2 regions of the Microbacterium sp. CCH5-D1 genome follow, and region 1 is predicted to be linked to the other one. Evidence: riboswitches for the same ligand, from Rfam matches in the RefSeq annotation. Region 1 holds a riboswitch; the other holds the start of a gene.
The links. A riboswitch is a leader RNA that binds a small molecule or an ion and turns the genes downstream of it on or off. The one in region 1 is predicted to bind thiamine pyrophosphate.
Positions count from the first base shown of each region.

Region 1 (5,634 bases):
GTCGCAGTTCGAGCAGGCCGCGACCGACATCGACGCCGAAGACGCTCTCACGGGAACGACGCCGGTCGTCGTCACCGGCGAAGCGGGCGACACCGATGCTGCGGGCGCGGAGGCTGCAGCCGCTGTGGCCGGCGCGTCCGTCGGCGCACAGGTGCCGGCAGTCGAGACGGCCGCGGCGCAGGCCCTGCTGGAAGACGGCGCTGACGGCTCCGATCACCGCTCCTGACCTACGGCATCAACGCACGACGCCCCACCGCCGCTCACGCGGGGTGGGGCGTCGTCGTAGGCGATCGCCGGGGAGTGCGTCAGGGCTGGTCGGCTCTGATCCCGAGCAGCTCGAGCGGGTGGGTCAGACGCCACCAGGGACTCGGCCCCTCGACATCCGCGGCCAGCACCAGCGGAGTCGTCGTGGTGTTGACCGGTCCTGCCGTGGTCAGCGTGCCCACCGTGTCACCCTGTTCGCGTTCTTCGCCGAGGTCGAAGGCGGTCGCGGCGGTCGCGGTCGCGCTGTTCCAGAGCACCACATCGGCGTCGGATTCGGTGATGACGTCGACCTGCTCGCCCCACGGAGTCGTGACGCTGCCGACCACGGTGTCCTTCGCGACGGCCGGCGCCTGCGCCTCCAGTGCGGATTCCGCCTCGGCGAACAGGGAACGCGTGAGAGCGAGTCGCTCGTCGTCTCCGGCTTGATTCAGCGCCGCGGCGAACAGGTGCACCGTGGTGTCACCGATCACGAGGTCCTTCGCGGTGAGAAGGTTCCAGCCGACCAGGGTGCCGGTCTTGATGCCGACGACACCGGGATCGTCGAGCATGCCGTTCGTGTTCACGACGGTGCCCGCACCCGGGAGGTCGACGGACTTGGTGCCGACGATCTCGGCGAAGACCGGGTTCTGCATCGCACGCTCGCCGAGCGCCACCAGGGCCTCGGGCGTGGCCACGTTGCGCTCGTCGAAGCCGGAGGGGGTCACCACGGTGATTCCGGTCAGGCCACGTTCGCGCAACCATACCTCTGCAGCCCTCGCGAACTCGCGCTCGGAGCCCCAGATCTCGGTCGCGAGCCGATCGATGTAGTTGTTCGCGGAACCCATGAGCGTCCCCTGCAACAGCTGGTACTCCGTGAGGACTCCGCCGATGGGCACGTCGAGGGCGGATTGGTCACTGCGCCGGTAGTCCCAGTACTTCACGCTGTCGGCGCGGGTGAACGAGAACTCGGGTCCTTGCTCCCCGACAGCGAGCGGCATGCGGTCGAGCACCATCAGACTGCTGACGACCTTGGTGATGCTCGCGATGCTCACGGCGTCGGGCACCGAAGCCGCCGTCGTCATGCCCGCGATGCCGACGGCACCCGCACCCTCGGTCGGCCAGGTCACGGCGGCGGCAGCGGCGGGAGTCGTCGCGAACTCGACCGACTGCACCGTCGGCGGCACCTCGTGGAGGGGCCAGAGCAGTGTGGTGCCGGCGTAGACGGCGACGAGACCGGCGAGCGTGGCCAGCGGGACCAGGACACCCGGGCGGGCGATGGCGGGGCGAAGACGCGCACCGCGCAGCAGACCGCTCGATCGCTCGGCCTCCGAGGTGTCGTCGAGAGTGGCCGTGGCGGTGTGCTCGGCGACGGTCGCGGCGTCCACCCAGGTGAGAGCGGTGGCCGTCGTGGTGTCGTCGGCCCACTGGGGCGCGGCTGTCTCCGACGCGGTGAGTTCGCCGGAAGGATCCGGGACCGTGCGGTCGCGAGGGATGAACGGCGGCTTCGTCAGCGCGGGGGTGGCCGGTTCCGGGGCGCTCACGGCCTCCGGTGGAACGACGGGCTCCGGGTCTACGACCGTCCCCGGAGCATCCGCTCCAGGCGACGTCTGCTCGGCCGTCAGCACCGATCCGCCTGTCGCGGTGTCGGCGGTGTCGGCGGGGGCAGGGCCGTCGTCGCCGACGACGCCCGTCGCCTCGTCGGCGGGATCTGATGCGGTCACTCGTTTACGGTACCCAATCCCGCGCGTGTTCCGCGGCGCCGGGCCCTGTCGCCACGGGGGTGTCGCCGACGGTAGGATCGTCAGCACAACCACGGGAGTCCGGCGAGCCGGGCTGAGAGGGAGCGAATCGCGCTTCGACCGTCGAACCTGATCTGGGTCATGCCAGCGCAGGGAGGAGTTCAGATGAGTACGCCCACGTCCGCATCCACGCAGCAGGCATCCGCCGCCGCACAGGATCCGCACCGCACATCGATCTGGCGCTGGCGCGTCGTCGACATCGTCGTTGCCGCCGTCCTCGGCGTCGCGATCGGCCTCGTGTTCTGGGGATGGAACACGATCGGCTACGCCTGGCTCGGTGCGGCCGATGCTCTGACGCCGGGACTGGGCGGTATCGCCGTCGGCATCTGGCTGCTGGGCGGCGTCGTCGGCGGCCTCGTCATCCGCAAGCCCGGTGCGGCGCTGGTCGTCGAGCTCGTCGCAGCGATCGTGTCGATGCTGATCGGCAACGTGTGGGGCGTCTCGACCGTACTGTCCGGCATCGTGCAGGGACTCGGCGCGGAGATCATCTTCGCCCTCTTCTTCTACCGGCGCTTCGGAATCGCGGTCGCAGCGCTCGCCGGTGTCGGTGCAGCGGTGGCTGCCTGGGTGTTCGAGCTGTTCTACGGCAGCTCGCCCAACATCCTGAAGTCCGTCGAGTTCAACACGATCTACCTGGTCAGCGTTGTCGTCTCCGGGGCGATCCTGGCGGGTGTCGTCGGTTGGCTGCTGGTGCGCGCGTTGGCGGTCACCGGTGCACTGAACCGCTTCGCCGTCGGGCGAGAGCACGTGCGCGAGGTCTGACCGTGACCATCGCCGCCCCGGCCCGCGTGCAGGCCGCGGGCTGGGGCTGGCGGTACGCCGGTCGGAAGCTCCCCGCCGTCGAGGACGTCTCGTTCACGATCGAACCGGGTGAGCGGGTGCTGCTGCTTGGCGCCTCCGGTGCCGGGAAGTCGACGCTGCTCGCGGGCCTGGCCGGGGTCCTCGGCGGCGACGACGAAGGGGTGCGAACCGGGTCGCTGCACATCGACGGTGCCGCCCCCGAATCCCGGCACGGTCAGGTGGGCCTCGTCCTGCAGGACCCCGATGCGGGGATCGTGCTGTCGAAGGTCGGTGACGACGTGGCGTTCGGGTGCGAGAACCTCGGTGTGCCCGCATCCGAGATCCCCGGTCGCGTCGCGGAGGCGCTGGATGCCGTCGGGCTCGAAGTGCCGCTGCAACGCCCCACGAAGGCCCTGTCGGGCGGACAGAAGCAGCGACTGGTGCTCGCCGGTGTGCTCGCGATGCGCCCAGGGCTGCTGCTGCTCGACGAGCCGACGGCGAACCTCGACCCCGAGGGTGTGCGCGAGGTGCGGGCGAGCGTCGAACATGCCGTCGCCTCCACCGGTGCGACGCTGATCGTCGTCGAGCACCGCACACCGATCTGGGTCGATCTGATGACGCGGGTGATCGTGCTCGCGGCCGACGGCGGACTGCTCGCCGACGGGGAACCGGCCCAGGTGTTCGCGGCATACGGCGATGTGCTGGCGGACGCCGGGGTGTGGGTGCCCGACCGGGGGATCGACCTGCCCGTGCTGGAGCAGGTGTCGGCACCGGACGCGCTCATCGCATCCGCCCTGACGATCGGACGGGAGCACGGAGCGCCGGTGCAGCGCGGGCTCGACCTGCGCGTGCCGCGGGGGAACGCGACGGTGATCACCGGGCCGAACGGCGCCGGCAAGTCGACGCTCGCCCTCACGCTCGCCGGGCTCATCCCGGAGCAGGCGGGAGAGGTGCGGTCGGCACCGGAGCTGGCGGGGCGCAAGGGCACGCGCCCGATCCGCTGGACCTCGCGCGAGCTGCTCACCCGCATCGGGATGGTGTTCCAGGAGCCGGAGCACCAGTTCCTGGCCCAGACCCTTCGCGACGAGCTCGAGGTCGGGCCACGGGCGCTCGGCTGGGATCAGGCGAAGACGGATGCGGTCGTTGACGGTCTTCTCGAACGCCTGGGCCTCGCCCCGCTCGCCCTCGCCAACCCGTTCACGCTCTCCGGAGGGCAGAAGCGGCGGCTGTCGGTCGCCACCGTGCTGGCCGGGGCGCCGGAGGTCATCGTGCTCGACGAGCCGACGTTCGGACAGGATCGCCGCGGGTGGATCTCGCTCGTCGCCCTGCTGCAGGAGGAGATCGCGCGTGGCCGGTCGATCATCGCGGTCACGCACGACGACGCGGTGATCCGACACCTGGGCGGTCATCGCATCGAGTTGGGGTCGTCGTCGTGACGGCGACCGAGACCGTGCGCCCGGTCTGGCTCGACGGCGTGAACCCGGTGACGAAGCTGCTGCTCGCCCTGCTGCTGTCCGTACCGCTGTTCGCCTCCATCGACATCACGAGCGCGCTGGCAGCGATCGTCCTGCAGCTGCTCTGCCTGCCGTTGACGGGGCTGCGTCTGTCGACGGTGCTGAAACGCCTGCTGCCGATCGTGATCTTCGCCCCGATCGCCGGTGTGAGCATGCTGCTGTATGCGGAGCCGGCAGGGCGCATCTACTGGACGTTCGGCTTCGCGACGATCAGCGACGACTCCATCACGCTCGCGATCGCGGTGAGTCTGCGAGTGATCGCGCTCGGACTCCCCACGATCCTGCTGTTCGGCGGCACCGACCCGACCGAGCTCGCCGACGCGTTGGCGCAGGTGTCCAAGCTCCCGAGCCGCTTCGTGCTCGGCATCCTCGCGGGAACGCGCATGCTGGGGCTCTTCCTCGATGACTGGCGCACCATGAGCCTGGCCCGTCGCGCGCGCGGTGTGGGCGACCGGGGTGTGCTGCGACGGTTCTTCTCGATGGCGTTCGTGCTGCTCGTGTTCGCGGTGCGGCGCGGCTCGAAGCTGGCGCTCGCGATGGAGGCCAGGGGCTTCGGCTCCGGCATTCCGCGCACCTGGTCGCGTCCCTCCCGGTTGCACCCGCGTGATGCGGTGGCGGTGATCGGCGGAATCGCGATCATGGCACTTGCGCTCGCCGCCGCCGTGCTCGTCGGGACGTTCCGTTTCGTCTGGAGCTAGCTCCGGTCGAGCTGGAAGTAGTGCTCACGGTGCAGTGCGCACCGCTCGTTGAACAGCGCCGAACACCGTGGACATGCCGTCGCCGCGAAGTACTCGGCGATCGTGAGCTCATGCCCGCACGCACCGCAGAGGATCGCCCGTCTGTCGCGCTCATGGGCCGCCCATTGCTGCGCCGCATGCTTCACGGTCTCCTCGTGGCAGCGGTGGCACGGGTAGTACTCGCCGCAGCAGGCGAAGCGGATCGCGATGATGTCGGTCGGGCCCCGATAGTGCACGCACCGGGTCATGTCGTCGACGACCGGACCGAGCACACGCGGCCGATCGTCGGGCACGATACTCACGTCTCGTTCAAGAGTCGACGGTAGTACTCGAGGCGCTCGTGATCGGGGTCGACGCCGTAGGCCTCGATCAGTGTGTCCTCCCAGCCTTCGCCGAAGTTCCACATCGTGCTCATCGAGGCTACGGCGATGTCGGCCCAGCGGTCGGCGACACCGAGAGCGGCGAGATCCACGAAGGCGGCCGGCCGGCCTTCCGCGTCGAGAAGCGTGTTCGGCATGCAGGCATCGCCGTGGCACACCACCAACCGGTCGATCGACGGTT
Region 1 is NZ_LSJW01000183.1:7,048-12,681, forward strand. It holds gene AX744_RS11010 (ABC transporter ATP-binding protein) at 1-226, shown strand, start outside; gene AX744_RS11015 (D-alanyl-D-alanine carboxypeptidase family protein) at 306-1,964, opposite strand; TPP riboswitch at 2,046-2,155, shown strand; gene AX744_RS11020 (ECF transporter S component) at 2,148-2,804, shown strand; gene AX744_RS11025 (ABC transporter ATP-binding protein) at 2,801-4,258, shown strand; gene AX744_RS11030 (energy-coupling factor transporter transmembrane component T family protein) at 4,255-5,034, shown strand; gene AX744_RS11035 (CHY zinc finger protein) at 5,031-5,375, opposite strand; gene AX744_RS11040 (aminoglycoside 3'-phosphotransferase) at 5,372-5,634, opposite strand, start outside.

Region 2 (5,634 bases), on a different contig from region 1:
TCACCCCGGAGGCCACACCGGGCGCGAGGCTGAGACTCACGGTGGAGGCATTGCATCCCGGCGCCGCGATGCGCGTGGCTCCACGGAGGTGCTCGCGCTGCTTGACCCCGTCGATGAGGAGCTCGGGCACACCGTAGGTCCACGGCTCGTGGAAGTCGCCGCCGTAGAACGCATCCCACGCCGAGGCGGACGTGAGTCGGTGGTCGGCGCCGGCATCGATCACGAGCGGGACATCGCCCAGCGCATCGGTGTACTGCCCCGACTGCCCGTGCGGCAAGGCGAGGAACACGATGTCGTGGCCGGCCAGGATCTCCGGTGTCGTGTCCTGCAGCGTGAGGTGTGCGAGTGAGCGCAGGTGCGGCTGGTGGTCGACGAGAGGCTGCCCGGCGTTCGAATGCGCCGTGACGGTGCGGATCTCCATGTCGGGATGGGCGGCCAGGAGGCGCAGAATCTCGCCGCCTGCGTAGCCGGATGCGCCGGAGACGGCGACGGAATACGTCATGCTTCTACCTTAACGGTCAGGCCCTCGAGGAAATCGGGACCGTGGACGGGGCCGGAGGCGGCGACACCGGCACTCGACCGCCGTGCGCGCACGGGCAGAAGGGCGGGGTCGCCTACAGTCGGCGGCCGCGGCGTCGGCGCACAGCGATGACGCTCGGAGCGAGCGTCGGAGAAGCGGTGGCGGCCGAAGGCATGTCGCGACAGTAGCGCGGCCTCGGCTGCCACCGCAAATCCGGTTCGTCATCTGCGGGGTGAGGGCTCCAGCGGTGCGGCGAAGAAGGCGAGTTCGTGGGCACTCGAGACCTCGAAGACGTGGCGCATCCTGGCGCGGGTCGCGGCATCAGCCGTTGCCGCCGCTTCGGAGGCGTAGGCGATCGCCGTCTCGGTCGCCTCTTCGAACGCGGGATCGGCGTAGGTCGCCAGCCACGAGGCGTAGGGGTGCTGGGGATCCTGCGCGTACTGACCGAAGGCCCCGGCGTGCAGGCGTCGGCCGAGGTCGGTGTAGAGCCAGAAGCACGGGAGGACGGCCGCGACGATCTCGGCGTAGTCCCCACCGAACGCGACAGAGCGCAGGTGATCGAGGTAGGCGGTGGTGGCCGCCCCCGGCTCGGCGGAGAACGTGTCCGCGCTCACCCCCTGCGTCGGAGTCAACCACGACGCGTGCAGCTCGAGCTCGCCCACGATCGAACCGCGTGCCGACTCCGCCCAGAACGCCTGCTCATCGGATGTCGGCGCGAGCCGGGACGCTTCCGCGAGCACACGGGCGTACTCGCGCAGGTACAGCGCGTCCTGGGCGAGATAGGACAGGAACGGTCCGCGCTCCAGCGTCCCGTCGGCGAGCGTGCGGATGAAGGGCAGCTCGTCGATCGCGGTGCGGATCTCCCTGATGTCGTGCCACCAGTCCGCCGCGATGTCGTCCGCGACCGGACGGGCCTCTGTTCCCGCCCGTTCCCAGAGTCCGGAGAAGTGGTTGATCGGCCCGTGCCCACCGCCGACGCGCAACGCGTCCCCCGCCCGCAGGGCTTCGCGAAGCCAGATGCGCGCGGCGCCGACGGCCGCTTCTGCGTCGTGCCCCCGCGCGAGCAGGGTCGCGAGCGCGGACGACAGCGAGCAGCCGGTGCCATGGGTGTTTCCGGTCGTGATCCGTCGTCCTGGAAAGTCTCTGCGCAGACCGCGCGCCGCGTCGACCAACGCATCGGGGGCCTCATCCCCGACGAGATGGCCGCCCTTGACCAGGACGGCCGCATCGATCCGGGCGGACAGCTCGTGCGCCGCGGAGATGGCATCCTCCCAGTCGGCGATCTCCCGACCGGCGAGCACCGCGAGTTCGGCGAGATTCGGAGTGACCAGAGTCGCCCGCGCGAGGAGTCCGTGCAGTGCTCGCTCCGCCTCCGGATCCAGCAGCCGGTCGCCGGAGGTCGCGACCATGACGGGATCGAGCACCACGACAGGCGGGCGCACACGGTCGAGCCACGGCCCCACTGCGCGGATGACCTCGGCGTCGGCGAGCATCCCGATCTTCACGGCGTCGATCACGATGTCGTCCGACACAGCATCGAGCTGCGCGCGGAGGAAGTCGACCGGCGGCACGTGCACAGCGCGCACGCCCTGCGTGTTCTGCGCGGTCAGCGCCGTGAGCACAGCCATCCCGTACCCGCCGTTCGCGGCGATGGACTTGAGGTCGGCCTGGATGCCCGCACCTCCGGACGGGTCGCTCCCGGCGATGCTGAGCACTCGCGGTACGATGCCGGAGCGCCAGCGTCGCAGGAACCGCGTCGCTACGGCGGCCGGATCGTCGGCGGCACACAGCGCCGAGACCACGGCCACCCCCGCCGCACCGGCATCGCGAAGGGCCTCGGTGTCGTCGATGCCGACGCCGCCGATCGCCACGCACGGGAGCGGGCTGTTCCGGACGATGTCGCGAAAGCCCTCCACCCCGAGCGGGACGGGGTGATCCGGCTTCGTGAGGGTGGGACGGATGACGCCGACCCCGAGGTAGTCGACCGTCCCGGCCGGGAGGGCCCGCACCGCGTCGAGGTGCGCGGCAGTGTTGGCGGTGAGGCCGATCAACGCGTCGGGTCCGAGTGCCTCACGGGCGCGCAGCACCGAGGCGTCGCCCTGACCGAGGTGCACGCCATCGACCCTGGCTCCACGCTCACGAGCAGCCATGGCCGCGCCCAGCCGATCGTTCACCACGAGCAGCGCCCGACCGTCGATCGCCTGCGACAGCGCGACCAGCTGTTCGACCGTCTCCTCGTCGGTCGCCTCTTTGTCGCGCAGCTGCACGATGCGCACCCCGCCTTCCACCGCGTGCCGGACGGTCTCGACGACGCCCCGGTCTCCGCACAGCTCCGCATCCGTGACGAGGTAGAGCGAGAGGTCGGCGTTCACAGCGCACCTCCTTCGACGCGGGCACGGACCCTGATGTCGGCGGAGTCCACGGCGGCGAGCGCATCCAGCAGCGCGACGGCGAAGCTCCCCGGCCCGGTGGACCGCTCCGCTGCCTGCTCCGCCGCGATCGTGTACACGAGGCTCGCCGACGCGACCGCCGTGAGCGCGTCGTGCCCTGTCGCCCGCGCGGCGCCGAGGAAGGCCGCCATCACCGCGCCCAGAGCACAACCGCCGCCCGTGGCCCTCGTGAGCAGCTCGTGCCCGTTGGACAACCGCAGCACGCGTTCCCCGTCGGTGAGCAGATCGATCGGGCCGGACACGGCCACCACACCGCGTGTCGTCCGAGCCAGCGCCGATGCGGCCTCAGCCGCGGACTCGGTGCTGTCGGTGGAATCCACACCCCGCCCACCGGCGCTGAGCCCCGCGAGAGCCAGCACCTCCGAGGCGTTGCCGCGGATCGCGGTCGGACGCTGCTCGACGAGCTGACGCGCGAGTGCGGTGCGCACCGGGAGCGCACCGACCGCGACGGGGTCGAGCACCCAGGGCGTACCGGCTGCCCTCGCACCGGTGACGGCTTCCAGAGCCGCCGCGCGCTGCTCCGGGGTGGGCGTCCCCAGGTTGACCAGCATCCCCGAGGCGACACCGGCGAACATGCCGGCCTCACCGACGATGTCGACCATGGCGGGAGCAGCCCCGAGCGCCAGCAGCACGTTGGCGGTGAAGCCGGTGACCACGGCATTGGTGATGCAGTGCGTCAGCGGTGGCGCCTCACGCAACACCCCCAGCAGCACCGCAGCCTTTTCGGCGAGATCGTGGGTGGAATCAGGACGCAGAAGATCGCTCATCGCGACATCCCTTCGCTAGTACGAACTAGATCAGGTTCGACGGGTCTGTTCTCAGCCGCGGATCGCGGCACCCCGTGTCACTGTCCGCAGTCTATCGATCGGCCAGCAGCGCCCGCTCCTGCGCCCGCGTGAGCCCGGCACGTCGTTCGCGGTCGAGTCCGCGCTCCCGTTCGTCGGCGAGCACGCGCTCGATCGTGTCGACGAGCGGACGGAGCGTCCCACCGGTCTCATGGAATGCCGCGTTCGAGCGGGTCATGAATCCCGTCATCTCGGGCGGGAGCCACAGCGGCAGGGAGCGCGGGCCGGCCCAGTGGTCCACGTCATGCGCGATGAGCCACTCCTCGTCCGCGACGACGGTCGCCCCGGTGTGCCCGGATGCAGCGCGGACCATCCGCAGCACATCCGCGAGAGGCCTCTCGTCGCCGACGGCGTTGACGGCTCCGCTGCCTCGCGCGGTGACGATGTACTCCGCCAGATCGTCGACGTCGATCAACTGAGCGCTCCGCCCGTCCAGCGGGGGCAGCAGCACGGCGTCAGCGTCGGCACGAGCGAACGCGGCACTCCAGTAGCCGAAGCGGTCGCTCGGGTCTCCGCCGCCCACGATCAGGCCGGGACGCACCACGAGTGCCCGCTCCCCCAATCGGGCGACGGAGTCCTCGGCGGCGACCTTCTGCGCCGCGTACTCGTACTCGTCGCCGAGAACCGCCGCCGGGTGTCGTGGAGCCGATTCGTCCGCACCGACCGTCTCGTCATCGGAGTACACCGACACGGATGACACGTACGTCCATCGTGCCGCTCGATCGCCCAGCATCTCGACTGCCCGATCGACATGCGCCGCCTGGGAGGAGATGTCGACGACGTGGTCCCACTCCCGTCGTGCGAGGTCGGCGTAGGTCGAAGCCTCCTCGCGATCGCCACGCACCAGGACCGTTCCCTCCGGCGCGGGCCGTGTGCCTCGAGCGAGGCAGGTGACCGTGGCTCCGTGGTCGCGCCAGTGACCGGCGATGCGCCCGGAGAGCCACCCGGTGCCGCCCAGGATCAGAACATCCGTCATGGTGTGCCTGCACCCAACCGGTCAAGGCCTGCCAGCACCGGAACCGTCCAGGCGGGGTCGGGCCGCCAGCGGGTCCACGCGGAGTCGAACGGCCAGTCGTCGGCCTCGAACGACGCGATGGCCGCGTCCGCGTGCCGCTCGATCTGCGCGGCCTGCTCGGAGCTGAGCCGTCCCTGGGCGATCGCGGCGACGAGCTCATCCTCGTCCTTGAGGTGGATGCCGCCCGCCGGATCGATCTCGACGTCGAGGATATGGTCGGACGAGAAGGTGTCCCGGTCTGTCCGCAGATGCGCGTTCTCGAGATTCACGTACCACCCGGAGAACGCCCAGTCCGGCCCGGTGGTGTCGCCCCAGAACAGCCAGATCGACCACGGCATCCCCGCAGGGGCGATGCACAGCACCCCGTTGCCCCGCCAGCGCTCCACGATGCGCGTCCGCGGCTCGAGCCAGCGCCGGGCGAGAGGCACTTCCCGCACGCGCTGACCGTCGCTGGATCCCGGCGCCTCCTGGAGGGTCCCCGGAGCGAGCCAGGCCACGAGACCGCGCTCATCATCGCGTACCACCCGCATCGGCGAGATCCTGGACGGCTCTCCCGGCTGCCACCCCGGCTTCCGATAATGCCAGTCGATCTGTGCGCCGGGCTCGAGGAACGGTCCCTCGCCGAGCGGTCGCGCCCCGTCGGGGACGGCGGCCGGAGTGCCCTGGGGGAGGATTCTCATCCCGCCACGGTACTCCGGCGACGGCCCGGATCGTCCGAGCGACGACACGGTCCGCCTCACACCGCGGATCGATCCTCAGTCGCGCAGCGTCGCTCCGAAGCGCTGCGCAGCGACCTCGACTCCG
Region 2 is NZ_LSJW01000120.1:11,054-16,687, forward strand. It holds gene argC (N-acetyl-gamma-glutamyl-phosphate reductase) at 1-502, opposite strand, end outside; gene AX744_RS07770 (bifunctional hydroxymethylpyrimidine kinase/phosphomethylpyrimidine kinase) at 742-2,892, opposite strand; gene thiM (hydroxyethylthiazole kinase) at 2,889-3,737, opposite strand; TPP riboswitch at 3,728-3,822, opposite strand; gene AX744_RS07780 (NAD-dependent epimerase/dehydratase family protein) at 3,829-4,791, opposite strand; gene AX744_RS07785 (DUF402 domain-containing protein) at 4,788-5,510, opposite strand; partial or broken gene AX744_RS07790 (phenylalanine--tRNA ligase subunit beta) at 5,586-5,634, opposite strand, start outside.
Region 2: another riboswitch for thiamine pyrophosphate. It lies ahead of thiM (hydroxyethylthiazole kinase); the one in region 1 lies ahead of AX744_RS11020 (ECF transporter S component).